Regions from separate parts of the Nocardiopsis akebiae genome, predicted to be linked through region 1. Evidence: riboswitches for the same ligand, from Rfam matches in the RefSeq annotation. Region 1 holds a riboswitch; the other holds the start of a gene.
The links. Region 1 has a riboswitch for glycine ahead of gcvP (aminomethyl-transferring glycine dehydrogenase). Riboswitches for the same ligand answer to the same signal wherever they lie in the genome.
Positions count from the first base shown of each region.

Region 2: it holds a riboswitch for glycine, as region 1 does, so the genes downstream of both, gcvT (glycine cleavage system aminomethyltransferase GcvT) here and gcvP (aminomethyl-transferring glycine dehydrogenase) in region 1, are expected to answer to the same signal.

Region 1 covers NZ_CP074132.1:4,294,790-4,302,266, forward strand. Annotated here, with positions in the region: gene KGD83_RS18430 (DUF5999 family protein) at 17-205, shown strand; gene KGD83_RS18435 (tetratricopeptide repeat protein) at 335-1,603, opposite strand; gene gcvP (aminomethyl-transferring glycine dehydrogenase) at 1,858-4,752, opposite strand; glycine riboswitch at 4,851-4,940, opposite strand; gene KGD83_RS18445 (MerR family transcriptional regulator) at 5,156-5,644, opposite strand; gene KGD83_RS18450 (bifunctional nuclease family protein) at 6,110-6,583, opposite strand; gene KGD83_RS18455 (FHA domain-containing protein) at 6,754-7,296, opposite strand.
Region 2 covers NZ_CP074132.1:5,547,898-5,555,374, reverse strand. Annotated here, with positions in the region: gene KGD83_RS23670 (L-serine ammonia-lyase) at 80-1,492, opposite strand; gene glyA (serine hydroxymethyltransferase) at 1,570-2,838, opposite strand; gene gcvH (glycine cleavage system protein GcvH) at 2,846-3,226, opposite strand; gene gcvT (glycine cleavage system aminomethyltransferase GcvT) at 3,385-4,497, opposite strand; glycine riboswitch at 4,642-4,743, opposite strand; gene KGD83_RS23650 (class D beta-lactamase) at 4,969-5,898, shown strand; gene KGD83_RS23645 (3-deoxy-7-phosphoheptulonate synthase) at 6,190-7,245, opposite strand.

The sequences.
Region 1 (7,477 bases):
CCGAAAGGCCTGTCCCATGTGCAGCCACGAACCTGCCTGCCCGTCCTTCGAGGACACCGACCGCGAAGCGGCCCGGGTCGTCTCCAGCCACCCCGAACAGGGCTGGAGCCTGCTCTGCAACGGTGTCGTCCTCTTCGACGACACCGGTGAGCTGCTTCCCGACGGGGCGGTCGTCGCCCCGCACCGTCCACGCGTCGCCGCCTGACGCCCGGCCGCACCGACACGCCCCGGCCGCGAGGCCGACGCACCCCGCCCGGCGCACACACCCCGGGCGGTGACGTGTCCCCTGACGGCCCCCGGTGACCGCGCGAGCACCGGGGCCCGTCCCCGGCCCTCACTCGCGGACCGGGTCGGGCCACCCCTCCGGCAGCACGTCCCGGCCCCCCGTCGCCTCACTCAGCCGGCGCCGGAAGTCGGCGTGCACACCGGGCCCCCACACCAGTCCGCTCGGCGTGCGCAGAGCCTGCTCCATGGCGGACCGCAGCGCAGCCGGACGCGCCTCACCCTCGGCCACCGGCAGCGCCAGCAGGGCGTGCATCTGGGTGACCACTGCGAACAGCTCCCCCGCCAGCGCGGGCGCGCTCGCGGTCGCCGCGGCCTCCTCCAGGTAGGGGTCCCACCACACCTCCCCGGACCCGCCGTCCGCGTCCTCCTCGGGCGCGGCGAAGCCCCTGCGCAGCCTCCGGCGCACCTGCCCCGCGGTGTCCTGGTCCCGGTCCCCCAGACCCAGCCGCCAGACCCGCTCGGCCGCGCCGGGGTCTCCGCGCAGGGCCAGCAGCCCCGCCAGGAGTTCCACGGCGGCGGCGAAGGTGCCCGGCGCGGCCCCCGGCCCCCCGGCGTCCTCGGAGACCGCGTCCGGGTCCGGGTCCACGACGGCGCCGACGTCGGCTATGGCGTGCTCCAGGTGGGCGGCGGCGCGCAGCAGACGCAGACCGGGATCGTCGGCGACCGACAGGCCGCGCTCGACCGCGGCCGCGGCGGCGCCCGGCAACCCCCGCCCCAGCAGGCGTTCGGCCAGGTCACGGGAGGCGTCCACGACGGTGGCGGCGTGCAGGCGACCGAGCGAACCGGGATCGGGCGGCAGGGCCAGCGCCGCGTCCCAGTGCTCCTCGGCCCCGCCGGTGTCGCCGCGCCCCTCGGCGGAGCGGGCCAGCCCGTAGCGCGCCACCGCCGTGTAGTCGGCCCCGCCCAGGTCGAGCAGGCGGCGCCAGACGCGGTCGGCCTCGGCGTGGTCGCCGTCCTGTTCGAGGGAGAGCGCCAGGTGGTAGGCGGCGCGCGGGGCGTAGCGCGGGTCGCCCGTGGCCAGGGCGCGGCGGGCGGCCTCACGGGCGGCGGCCGGGTCGCCCCGCTGGTCCTCGACCACGGCCAGGCCGAGCAGGGCGCGGGCCTGCACCCGCGGGTGGGGGTTGGCGGCCACCGCCTGCTGGTAGAGCCTGGCCGCGCGTTTGAGGTGGCCGCTCTCGGCGAGGTCCTGGGCCTGGTCGCACAGTTCGGCGGCGCCCTGCCCGGTCGGCGCCTCCGCCTCGTCCGTGTCCCGGGGATCGGTGGCCGGGGGCGGGTCGGCGGGGCCAGAGCGCGCGGAAGGTCCGGACGTCGTGGTCATGGTCTCCGCTTTCCATGGGGGTGGCGGGGTGGCGGTCCGCGTGGTGGGAACGCGATCCGTGTCGCGGCAACTCTAACGCCTGCGGCGGCCGGGGACCGGGGCCCGCGCCGCGGCCGTGGGCACCACCCCGTTCCCCACCCCTCCCCCGACGGGCATGGAGAACGAACCGGACTTTTACGATGTAGATCTGCAAAAGGACAGAAGAAGGGGCGCCGGTCCGAGGACCGGCGCCCCTCACCTGGGCCCGGGCCGCCCTACATCTCGAAGGCCTCCGGCGGCGGGCAGGAGCAGACCAGGTTGCGGTCCCCGTAGGCCTGGTCGATCCGGCCGACCGGCGGCCAGTACTTGTCCGTGCGCAGCGACGCCAGCGGGTAGGCCGCCTCGGCGCGCGTGTAGCCGTGCGACCACTCGTCGGCGGTCACGGCCTCCGCGGTGTGCGGGGCGTTGCGCAGCGGGTTGTCCTGCGCGTCCCACTCCCCCGAGGCCACCTTGTCGATCTCACCGCGGATCGCGACCATCGCCTCGACGAAGCGGTCCAGTTCGGCGAGGTTCTCGCTCTCGGTCGGCTCCACCATCAGGGTGCCGTTGACCGGGAACGACATCGTCGGCGCGTGGAAGCCGTAGTCCATGAGCCGCTTGGCGAGGTCCTCGTTGCTGATGCCGCTGGCCTTCTGGAGCGGGCGGATGTCCACGACGCACTCGTGCGCCACCAGACCGCCCGCACCGGTGTAGAGCACCGGGAAGTAGGGCTCCAGCCTCTTGGCCAGGTAGTTCGCCGACAGCACCGCGGTCTCGGTGGCCGCGCGCAGCCCCTCCTCGCCCATCATGCGCACGTAGGCCCAGGAGATGGGCAGGATGCCCGCCGAACCGAAGGGGGCCGCCGAGACCGGGCCGACCCCCGTGTGCGGGCCCGCCTCGGGCTGACCCGGGTGGTTGGGCAGGAAACCGGCCAGGTGCGAGCGGACCGCGACCGGGCCCACGCCCGGACCGCCGCCGCCGTGCGGGATGCAGAAGGTCTTGTGCAGGTTGAGGTGGCTGACGTCGGCCCCGAACTCGCCCGGCTTGGCCCAGCCCAGCAGTGCGTTGAGGTTGGCGCCGTCCACGTACACCTGGCCGCCCGCCTCGTGGACCAGGCGGCACACCTCGGTGACGGTGTCCTCGTACACGCCGTGCGTGGACGGGTAGGTGATCATGATGGCGGCCAGGTCGCCGGCGTGCTTGTCGGTCTTGGCGCGCAGGTCCTCCAGGTCCACGTTGCCGTTGTCGTCGCAGGCCACCACGGCCACGCGCATACCGGCCATCACGGCGCTGGCGGCGTTGGTGCCGTGCGCGGAACTGGGGATCAGGCACACGTCGCGGTGGGCCTCGCCGCGCGAGCGGTGGTAGCCGCGGATGGCCAGCAGCCCGGCGAACTCGCCCTGCGACCCGGCGTTGGGCTGGAGGGACACCGCGTCGTAGCCGGTGACCTCGGCCAGCCAGGCCTCCAGCTGGCGGATCAGGGTCACGCTCCCGGCGGCCTGGTCCAGCGGTGCCAGCGGGTGCAGTCCGGCGAACTCGGGCCAGGTGACGGGCTCCATCTCCGCCGTGGCGTTCAGCTTCATGGTGCACGATCCCAGCGGGATCATCGTGCGGTCCAGGGCCAGGTCGCGGTCGGAGAGGCGGCGCATGTAGCGCAGCAGCGAGGTCTCGCTGCGGTGGGTGCCGAACACCGGGTGGGTGAGGTAGTCCACCTGGCGGGCCAGCTCGACGGGGAGGCGGTCGGCGTCCCCGTCCACGCTCAGGCGCACGCGCGAGGAGCCGCGCTCGGCCTCGCCGAAGGCGGACAGGACCTTCTCCAGGTCGGCCTCGGTGGTGGTCTCGTCCACGCTCACGCCGACCGTGTACTCGTCCGCGGCCAGCAGGTTGTACCCGGCCTCCAGGGCGGACTCCACGACGCGGGCGGCGCTGGGCACGCGTACGCGCAGGGTGTCGAAGTAGGCGTGGTGCAGGACCTCGAAACCGCGCTCGGCGAGGGCGTCGGCCAAGGCGGCGGTGCGGGTGTGCACCTGGCGGGCGATCGCGCGCAGGCCGTCGGGGCCGTGGTAGACCGCGTACATCCCGGCCATGACGGCGAGCAGGACCTGCGCGGTGCAGATGTTGCTGGTGGCCTTCTCCCGGCGGATGTGCTGTTCGCGGGTCTGGAGCGCCAGGCGGTAGGCGGGCTTGCCCGCGTTGTCCACCGAGACGCCGACCAGGCGTCCGGGGAGCTGGCGGCGCAGCTTCTCGCCCACGGCCATGTAACCGGCGTGCGGGCCGCCGAAGCCGAGCGGGACGCCGAAGCGCTGGGTGGAGCCGACGGCGATGTCGGCGCCCAGGTCTCCGGGGCTGCGCAGCAGCGTCAGGGCCAGGATGTCGGCGGCCACCACCGCGAGGGCGCCCCGCTCGTGGGCCTGGGCCACGACCGGGCCCGGATCGCGCACGGCGCCGCTGGAGGCCGGGTACTGCACCAGGACGCCGAAGGCGTCGCCCTCGGGCAGGCCCCGGGACAGGTCGGCGACCACGACCTCGATGCCCAGGGGTTCGGCGCGGGTGCGCAGCACGTGCAGGGTCTGGGGGAAGACGTCGGCGTCGACGACGAAGACGTCGGCCTTGCTCTTGGAGGCGCGGCGGGCCAGGGTCATGGCCTCGGCGGCGGCGGTGGCCTCGTCGAGCAGGGAGGAGCCCGAGACGGGCAGGCCGGTCAGGTCCGAGACCATGGTCTGGAAGTTGAGCAGGGCCTCCAGGCGGCCCTGGGAGATCTCCGGCTGGTAGGGCGTGTAGGCCGTGTACCAGGCGGGGTTCTCCATGATGTTGCGCAGGATGACCGGCGGGGTGAGGGTGCCGTAGTAGCCCTGTCCGATCAGCGAGGTGCGCACCCGGTTGCGGGAGGCCAGGTCGCGCAGCTCGGCCAGGGCCTCGGCCTCGCTGAGCGCCGGGGGCAGGTCCAGCGACGCGCTGCGACCGGGGCCGGTGAGGATGGACTCGGGTACGGCGTCGGCCATGAGTTCGGCGGTGGAGCCGTAGCCGACCGCCTTGAGCATCTCCTGGACCTCGGCGGGCGTGGGGCCGATGTGGCGGTCGGCGAACACCCGGGCGGGCGCGCCCGGGGTGTGCACGGGCTGGTCTGGCACGGAGACCTCCTGGTGACAGGGCCGAGTCGGGTCGGCGGTGTTCCTCACGGTCTCCCCCTCTGTCACCGGGCACGCGGGTGCCCAGGCTTCAGAGCGGCCTCCTCCACGCGGTCCATGGTGCCTGAGAGGTTACTGGGGAGTATTGCCCCGTCGGCGCCCCGTTGCGGGGTCTCTCTCGCGCGGTGTCGACAGCCAGCTGACGATCTGTACGTGTGTACAAGCAGGGTGAATGTCGTTTTTCATCCCTGTTGTGAATACGACCGTACTCGATCGTCGCCAGGGGTAGCGCTCCCGGGCAGGCGTTTCGCGCAGAACACAGCGAGAGCCTGGAGGTTCCTCCAAGCAGCCGCGCCCCCGGCCGACGCACGGACACCCCCGGGGCTGAGGGCGGCGCCTGTCGGTCTCAGCCGGTGCGGCGCTCCCGGCGGCGCCTGGCCAGCTCGTCCACGGGCTGGGGCGCGGCGGCGGGCAGGTCGGCCCGCTCCTCCGCGGGTACCACGCCCAAGGCCTCCTCCACCTCGCGCCAGACGTTGCCCAGCGCCAGGCCGAACATGCCCTGGCCGCGCTGCATGAGGTCCACGACCTCCTCCGGGGAGGTGCACTCGTAGACGCTGACACCGTCGCTCATGAGGGTGATGCGGGCCAGGTCGGGGGCGGGCCGGCCGCGCAGGTGGTCGACCGCGGTGCGGATCTGCTGGAGGGATATCCCGGTGTCCAGGAGCCTTTTGGCGACCTTGAGCAACAGGATGTCGGGGAGGCTGTACAGGGGGGCGTTGTGGGCTCCGGTGAGCACGCTCGGTTCCACCAGGCCGGTCCTGGCCCAGTAGTCGAGCTGGCGGTAGCTGATCCCGGCGGCCGTACACGCCGCGGGGCCCCGATACCCGACGTCCATAGGCAGCGCCACCAAGTCTTCTTCGCACAGTAGGCCCTGCTGCCCCGCTAGCCGCAGCGCGGACCGCCTGTCATGGGGATCCCGCTTGCCGCTCGCTACCGCCACGCCGACCTCCGGCTTCTCGTCCCACGGCGGGCTCGACAGGGGATGTCCACTCAGGGAACGGGTGCGCCGTGGGTTCCACTGCACTGAAGGTAGGACGGCCGACCGGCAGCGTCAACGACACCGCGCGGCGCGTCGCCAAGTGCGCGCGGCGCCGGTGTGCGGGGGCCTCCCCGGTGGCGCCCGACGCGCAAGCGGGGGTTTCGGCCCTGATCATCACGACCACTTCCGTTACCCAATCTATCACCGGCCCCGCGGACGGAGCCGCAGGTCGGGGCGTGTCCTCCCCGGCGCGCGCCACCACCGCGGCACGGGACCCGCGCCTGTGCGCGGGCCCCGGGGGAGTGCACGTGCGCCACGGGCCTACTCCGCGCGCCTGCCGAAGTCCTCGGGCGAGATGTTGTCCAGGAACTCCCGGAACGCCTCGACCTGGTCCTCCTGCTCGTCCGGGATGGGCATCCCGGCCTCGTCGATCACGTCCTCGTGCGCGTAGATGGGCGTGCCCGTCCGTAACGCCAGGGCGATCGAGTCGGAGGGGCGCGCGCTCACCTCCACGCCGTTGCTGAAGACCAGCTGGGCGTAGAAGATGCCGTCGCTGAGGCCGGTGATGTTCACCGTCTTGAGCCCGGTGTCCAAGGCGTCGAGGACGTCCCGGAACAGGTCGTGGGTGAGCGGTCTGGCCGGTGCGACGCCCTGTTGGGCCAACGCGATCGCGGTGGCCTCCACACCGCCGATCCAGATCGGCAGGTAGCGGTCGCCTTCGGATTCCTTGAGCAGGACAATCGGCTGGTTCGAGGGCATCTCAACACGGACGCCGACGACCTCCATGTGCTTCACAGCGTCTCCGTCCCACGAGTCGTGATGCCGGATGGGCGCTCGTCCCTGCTCCCGCTGCGGATCAGGACCCGAGGGCGAAATCGGCACCCTTCGTTACAAAGCTCTCCGGCGGCGGGGGGCCGCAAACCTCATCGGCCCACCCGCCGCTCCCGCGGTCGTCCCCGCGCCGGTCAGCGGCGCGGTTTGGTCAGCAGGACCATCCGGAACTTGCCGATCTGGATCTCGTCTCCTCCGCCGAGCTGGGCCTCGTCGACCGGCTCGCGGTTGACGTAGGTGCCGTTGAGGCTGCCCACGTCGCGGACTCCGAACCCGTCGCCGCGGCGGAAGAACTCCACGTGGCGCCGGGAGACGGTGACGTCGTCCAGGAAGATGTCGCTGTTGGGGTGGCGGCCGGCGGTGGTCACGTCACTGTCCAGCAGGAAGCGGCTCCCGGCGTTGGGGCCGCGCCTGACCACCAGCAGCGCCGTGCCCGGCGGCAGAGCGTCCGGGTTGGCGGGGTCGTCGCCGCCCAGCTCGTCGCCGGACTCCTCCTCTTCCAGGGCCTGTATGCCCGAGAGGGAGATGGTGGACGTGACGTCTCCGCCGGAGTCCCTGCCAGTGCCGGATCGGGGGCCCTGCTGTTCGGCCCTGCGGATCGGAGTTCCGCAGTGGGAGCAGAAACGGGCATCATCCGCAACGGCGTGACCGCACTGCGTGCAGTAAACGCTCGACATAGGTCGGCTCGGCCTCCTACCGCACGGGGCGGTGCTTGATTGGGCTGATCGGTGGCACGTACCGGGCGCCGGGCGGGCACTGGGCCCGCACGCCGTCCGGTACGCGGTGAGACGGCCCGCTGTCGCGGCAGCGGTGCGCCTCACGCGGTCGGTCGCTAGGTCTCATCCCCCGTGTCGCACT
Region 2 (7,477 bases), 1.3 Mb from region 1:
AACAACGGTACGCACGACCGCACTATGGCGCAAGCGCACTCCAGTGCGCGGTTTTGTTAACACCCTTCGGGGTGGTTCCTCAGCACTCGATGACGTTGACGGCCAAGCCGCCGCGCGAGGTCTCCTTGTACTTGTCCATCATGTCGCGGCCCGTGTCGCGCATGGTCCGGATGACCTTGTCCAGCGACACGAAGTGGCTGCCGTCGCCGCGCAGCGCGATGCGCGCGGCGCTGATCGCCTTGACCGAGGCCAGCGCGTTGCGCTCGATGCACGGCACCTGCACCAGGCCGCCGATGGGGTCGCAGGTCAGCCCCAGGTTGTGCTCCATGGCGATCTCGGCGGCGTTCTCCACCTGCGCGGGGGTGCCGCCCAGCACCTCGGCCAGCCCGGCGGCGGCCATCGAGGAGGCCGAGCCCACCTCGCCCTGACAGCCCACCTCGGCGCCCGAGATCGACGCGTTCTGCTTGAACAGGATGCCCACGGCCCCCGCGGTCAGCAGGAACCGCACCACGCCCTCGTCGCCCGCGCCCGGGCTGAAGTGCAGGTAGTAGTGCAGCACGGCGGGCACGATGCCCGCGGCCCCGTTGGTCGGCGCGGTCACCACGCGGCCGCCCGCGGCGTTCTCCTCGTTCACGGCCAGCGCGTAGAGAGTGATCCAGTCGCTGCCGCGCATTGGGTCGGAGTCCACCCCCGTCGGCGCCAGCAGGCCCGACTCGTCGCAGTTGCCGCCCAGCTGCCGGTACAGGCGGTGCGCCCGCCGGGGCACCTTCAGCCCGCCGGGCAGGCTGCCCTCGGTGGTCACCCCGCGGCGCACGCACTGGCGCATCGCCTCCCACAGCACGAGCAGCTCGGCGCGGATCCGCTCGGGGGAGCGCCCGAAGGCCTGCTCGTTGGCGAGCATCACCGCGCTGATCGACATCCCGGTGTCGGCGCAGATGCCCAGCAGCTCCTCGGCGCTGGAGAAGGGGTGGGGCACCCGGGTGTCGTCGGCCTTGATCCGGTCCGCGCCCGCCGCGCGCTCGTCCACGACGAACCCGCCGCCCACCGAGTAGTACACCTTCGCCGCCAGTTCGGCGCCGGAGGGGTCCAGCGCCACGAACCGCATCCCGTTGGGGTGGTCGGGCAGGCTCTCCTTGCGGCGGAAGTCCACGTCCACGGCCGGGTCGAAGGCCACCGGCGGCCCCCCGGGCCCGCCCAGGTACAGGGTCCGCTCCCGGCGCACCCGCTCCACCAGTTCGGGCACCGCGTCCACGTCCACGTGCTCGGGGGTGTGCCCCATCAGTCCCAGGACCACCGCCCGGTCGCTGCCGTGCCCCTTGCCGGTGAGCGCCAGGGAGCCGTACAGCTCCGCGCGCACGCGGGCCGCGCCGTCGAGCAGGCCCTCCTCGCGCAGTCCGGCCACGAACGTGCGCGCGGCCTTCATCGGCCCGACCGTGTGTGAACTGGACGGTCCGATTCCGATCTTGAACAGGTCGAACACGCTGATGGCCATGGCTGTCCTCCTCGTCGAGTACAGGGCCCGGGCATGTGAACGCCGTGCGGGGCCGCCCGGCCCCGCACGGCGGGGCTCTACAGGTTCGGGTAGAGCGGGTACCTGGCGGTCAGCGCCTGGACCCGGCCGCGCAGCGCGGCCTCGTCGAACTCCGGCTTGAGCGCCTCGGCGATGACGTCCGCCACCTCGGCGAAGTCCTCGTCGCCCAGACCGCGGGTGGCCAGCGCCGGGGTGCCGATCCGCAGGCCGGAGGTGACCATCGGCGGACGCGGGTCGTTGGGCACCGCGTTGCGGTTGACCGTGATCCCGATCGAGTGCAGGCGGTCCTCGGCCTCCTGGCCGTTGAGCTCGGAGTCGACCAGGTCCACCAGGACCAGGTGCACGTCCGTGCCCCCCGAGAGCACCTTCACGCCGGCCTCGGCCGCGTCCGGCCGCGTCAGCCGCTCGGCGAGCAGCCTGGCGCCCGAGACCGTGCGGCGCTGGCGGTCGGCGAACTCCTCGCCCGCGGCGACCTTGAGGGCCACCGCCTTGGCCGCGATCACGTGCTCCAGCGGCCCGCCCTGCATGCCGGGGAACACCGCGGAGTTGATCTTCTTGCCCAGCTCGGCCTTGGCCAGGATCATGCCGCCGCGCGGGCCGCCCAGGGTCTTGTGCGTGGTCGTGGTGACCACGTCGGCGTGCGGCACCGGGTTGGGGTGCAGCCCCGCCGCGACCAGACCGGCGAAGTGCGCCATGTCCACCATCAGGAGCGCGCCGACCGAGTCCGCGATCTTGCGGAAGCGGGCGAAGTCCAGCTGGCGCGGGTAGGCCGACCAGCCGGCGACGATCATCTTGGGCCGGTGCTCCTCGGCGAGCGCCTCGACCTCGTCGTAGTCGACGGTGCCGTCCTCGTCGCGCACGTGGTAGGCCACCGCGTTGAGGATCTTGCCGGAGTAGTTGATCTTCATGCCGTGGGTCAGGTGGCCGCCGTGGGCCAGGTCCAGGCCCAGGATGGTGTCACCCGGCTTGAGCAGCGCGAAGTACACGGCCGTGTTGGCCTGCGCGCCCGAGTGCGGCTGCACGTTCGCGTGCTCGGCGCCGAACAGCGCCTTGGCGCGGTCGATAGCGAGCTGCTCGACGACGTCGACGTGCTCGCACCCGCCGTAGTAGCGGCGGCCCGGGTACCCTTCCGCGTACTTGTTGGTCAGGACGGTGCCCTGCGCCTCGATCACCGCCTGGGGGGCGAAGTTCTCCGAGGCGATCATCTCCAGGGTGTCGCGCTGGCGCGCCAGCTCCGCGTCGACCGCGGCCGCCACCTCGGGGTCCAGTTCGCCCAGCGTCTGGTTGAGCGTGTTGTCGGTAGCCATCGGGGGCCTACTCCTCGCCTTCGGTCAGCTTGGTGTACTCCTCGGCGGAGAGAAGGTCGGAGGGCTCCTCGGAGATCCGGGCCCTGAACAGCCAACCGTCCTCGAAGGGCGAGGAGTTGATGGTCTCGGGCTCCTTCTCCAGGGCCGCGTTGACCTCGGTGACCTCACCGCTCACCGGCGAGTAGACGTCGCTGACGGACTTGGTGGACTCCACCTCGCCGCACGGCTCGTCCGCGGTCACCTCGCTGCCGACCTCGGGCACCTCGACGTAGACGATGTCGCCCAGGGACTCGGCGGCGAACGAGGTGATTCCGACGGTGGCGATCCCGTCCTCGACCACGACCCACTCGTGTTTGGCGGTGTAACCCAGCTCCGTGGGAACGCTCACTTCAACTCTCCTTGGAGGTGTTCCATTTTCCTGCCGCGCGCCCGTACGGCTGCCCGGCCCGGCCTACGCCCGGTCGCGCCCCGTGCGTGCGGGTCCCCTGTGGGGGGATCCCGCCGCGCTGGGGCGTGCGGGCCTTCGGGGTGTGAAGGCCCCTGCTGCTACGGCTGCCGCTTGTAGAACGGCAGTTCGACCACGTCGACGTCCTCGCCCCGCCCGCGCACGTCCACGGTGAACGCGCCGGTCGAGGTGTCGAGGTCGCCGTCCACGTAGGCCATGGCGATGGGGCGGCCCAGGGTGGGTGAGGGCGCGCCGCTGGTGATGGTTCCGACGGAGGTGCCGTCGCGCAGGACCTCCTGGCCCTGGCGCAGCGGGCGGCGCCCGCGCGCGACGAGGCCGATGAGGCGGCGGGGACGGGAGGAGCGGGAGGCCTCCTCCAGGGCCGCGCGGCCCACGAAGTCGCCCTTGTCGAACTTCACGACCCGGCCCAGACCGGCGTCGAAGGGGGTGAGGTCGGCGGTCAGCTCCTGCCCGTACAGCGGCATCCCGGCCTCCATGCGCAGGGTGTCGCGCGCGGAGAGCCCGGCGGGGACGAGGCCGTGCCGCTCGCCCTCGGCCATGAGGGCCTCCCACACCTTGGGGGCCCGGTCCGCGGGGCTGACGAAGATCTCGAAGCCGTCCTCACCGGTGTAACCGGTGCGTGCGAGCAGGGCGGGCTCACCGGCGACGGTGTGCTCGTACCCGGCGTAGTAGCGGATGCCGTCCAGGTCGGCGTCGGTCAGCGGCGCCAGGACGTCGACGGCGCGGGGCCCCTGGACGGCGATCAGCGCGTAATCGGCCGACTCGTCGCGGACCTCGACGTCGAAGCCCGCGGCCCGTTCTGCCAGGGCCGGGGCGACCACCGCGGTGTTGGCGGCGTTGGCCACGACGAGGTACTCGTCCTCGCGCAGCCGGTAGACGATGAGGTCGTCCAGTACACCGCCGTCCTCGGCGGTGATCATGGAGTAGCGGGCGCGCCCCACCTTGACCTGGGACAGGTGGCCGACCAGCGCGTGGTCGAGGGCCTGGGCCGCCTGCGGGCCGGTCAGCCGGATCTCGCCCATGTGGGAGAGGTCGAACAGGCCCGCGGCCTCGCGCACCGCCCGGTGCTCGGCGGTCTCGCTGCCGTAGCGCAGCGGCATGAGCCACCCGGCGAAGTCGACGAGGGCGGCGCCGGCCTTCTCGTGGACCTCGCGCAGCGCTGTCGCGCGCGGCGCGGATGCGGCATCTGACATGGGCACTCCCGAGAGGATGGGCGTCGTGACGTGCGTGGCGTTGCCATCCTCCCCCTCTGTCATCTGTGCCTGAGAGCTTCGCCGCGCGCTCGGCGCGGCTTGCACCTTCGGCGAGGGACGGCTGTCCCTGCTTTCCAGAGTGGTCTCGCCCGTACGGTCCGCTGTGCCTGAGAGGTTGTCTTCGGGGAGGGATTGCTCCTTCGGCGGCCCGCGCTGGATACGCGGGCACTCTCCCGTACGGGGTCAGCAACACGTTCAGCCTAGCAGCGGCCGTGAACGGCGCCCAAGGGTGCCCGGGGCCGGGCGGGAACGCCGGCGAGGCACCCGTGAGCGGCGCCGTCGGAGCCGTGCCCGTCCCGGCCGCCGTGCCCGCCGGGCTCCCCCGGTGTCCGACACTCCGGCCGCCTCCACCCTGGGGCGGGAGGGCGGGGATTAGCGTGTTCGGGGAGTACCGACCGGGGAGGGAGACGGATGCGAACCGACACCGGGAGGGCGGCGCGCGCCGCGCGCTCGCTCGCGGCCGGATGCGCCCTGTCCCTGGCCGCGGGCACGGGGTGCGCCGGGGCCGTGGACGGGGCGCGGGGGCCGGACGGGAACGCCCGGGAGGGGGCGGAGGCCGGCCCCCCGCCCCTGACGCGGGGCGACCTGGCCGCCGTCGAGCGCGAGGACCTGGAGGCGGTGTTCGCCGACGCGGGGGTGGAGGGCACCTTCGTGCTCCACGACGTGATGGAGCGGGAGGCGACCGTGGTGGAGCCGGAGCTGGCGCGCGAGCGCGCGGTCCCCGCCTCCACCTTCGACCTCGTCAGCACCCTGGTGGGGCTCCAGACGGGCGCGGTCGGGGACGTGGACGAGGTGGTGCCCGACGGGGCCGGATCCCAGTCCGTCGACCGGCGGGAGCGGGACACGGCCCTGCGCGAGGCCCTGCCTACCTCGAACGTCCCGGTCTACCGGGAGGTAGCCCGCCGGGTCGGGCACGGGCCGATGGCGGCCTGGGTGGACCGGCTGGACTACGGCAACCGTTCGGTGGGCGACGCGCAGGCGCTGGACCGGTTCTGGCTGGAGGGGCCGCTGGAGATCTCCGCGATGGAGCAGACCGACTTCCTGGCGAGGCTGGCCCGCGACGAACTGCCCGTGGACGACGCGCACCAGGAGGCGGTGCGCGGACTCGCCGCCCTGGAGGAGGGCGACGGCTACTCCCTCCACGCGAAGGCCGGGTGGGGGGCAGAGGCCGGTTCCGCGCCGGGCTGGTGGGTCGGCTGGGTCGAGAGCGGTGAGGACCTGTACACGTTCGCGCTGCGCGTCGAGCCGGAGGGGGACCCGGACGCCGGGCTGAGCGAGTCCCTGGGGCGGGAGATGCTCGTGGAGCTGGAGGTCCTGCCCGAGGAGGAGCGCACCGTCTGAGCGGCGCGCGTGCCCCGCGACGCGCGTCGGCCCGCCCCCGTCGCGGGAGCGGGCCGACCGCGTCGTCCGGGAGCGGCTGCGGAGTGTTCCGCGGAGGCCTTCGGGTCAGCGAGCGGCCGTCGGGGCGGTCCCTCGCGAGACGGTTCGCGCGGGTCGGCCCGGTGGGCCCTCCGGGCGAAACCGGCGCGGCGGGAGGTGGCCCGGGACCCGCGGAAGCGTTGGAGCCGGAGGCCCTCCGTTGAGGGCGGCGGAGGGCCACGGACGGGACCGAAACGATCCGAGGAGTACGCCCTAGGCCTTGCGGCGCTGGCGCACGGCCTCGGCCAACTGGGTCAGCACCTCGCCGGTGGTCTCCCAGCCCATGCACTTGTCGGTGATCGACTGGCCGTAGGTCAGGGCGGCGGGGTCGCCCAGCTTCTGGGCCCCCTCGACGATGAAGCTCTCCAGCATCACGCCGATGACGCCCTTCTGGCCCTCGGCCACCTGGGCGGCGATCGCGGCGGCCACACCGGGCTGGCGGGTGTGGTCCTTGCCGCTGTTGGCGTGGCTGGCGTCGATCATCAGGCGGCGGGGCAGCCCGGCGCCCTCGATGACGTCCAGGGCGGCGTCGACCGACCCGGCGTCGAAGTTGGGGCCGCTGCGGCCGCCGCGCAGGATGACGTGGCAGTCCGGGTTGCCCTCGGTGACGACCACCGAACCGGCGCCGGCGGGGTCGATGCCGAAGAAGGTGTGCGAGGCGGCGGCGGCGCCGACCGCGTCCACGGCCACCTGGACGTCGCCGTCGGTGCCGTTCTTGAAGCCCACGGGCGTGCTCAGGCCGCTGCTCAGCTGGCGGTGCACCTGGCTCTCGGTGGTGCGCGCCCCGATCGCGCCCCAGGAGACGACGTCGGCGATGTACTGCGGGGTGATGGGGTCGAGGAACTCGGTCCCGGCGGGCAGGCCGAGCGCGTTGATGTCCAGCAGCAGCTTGCGCGCGGTGCGCAGGCCGCGGTGCACGTCGTAGGTGTCGTCCAGGCCGGGGTCGTTGATCAGGCCCTTCCAGCCGACGGTGGTGCGCGGCTTCTCGAAGTACACGCGCATCACGACGCACAGCTCCTCGCGCAGGGAGGGCACCAGCTCCTTCAAGCGGCGGGCGTAGTCCATGGCGGACTCGGGGTCGTGCACCGAGCAGGGGCCCACGACGACCAGCAGGCGGTCGTCGTCACCGTCCAGCACCCGCTTGACCTCGGCGCGGGACTCCTCGACCAGGGCGCTGCGCTCGGCGCCCAGCGGGAGCTCGGCCAGCAGGTCCCGGGGCGCGATGAGCGGCTTGTAACTGGCCACCCGGGTGTCGTTGGTGCTCGGCATGGTGTTCCCCTCGGGTCCCGTCTGTCGTGTTTTCCGCTGTCGCCACGAAAACCGTCTTATGAAAACAGTAGCGCGGACGGTTCGGCGCTCCGCTGCCGCGTCGGCCGGCGCGGTTCACGTGACAGAAAACACCACGCCGGTTTCGGGCGCCGAAAAGCGTCTCATTTAGTGAGACGAACTTTTTCCGGTGCCCGCTGCCATTTCCGTCGGGTGCGGATCCGGGGTCCGGCCG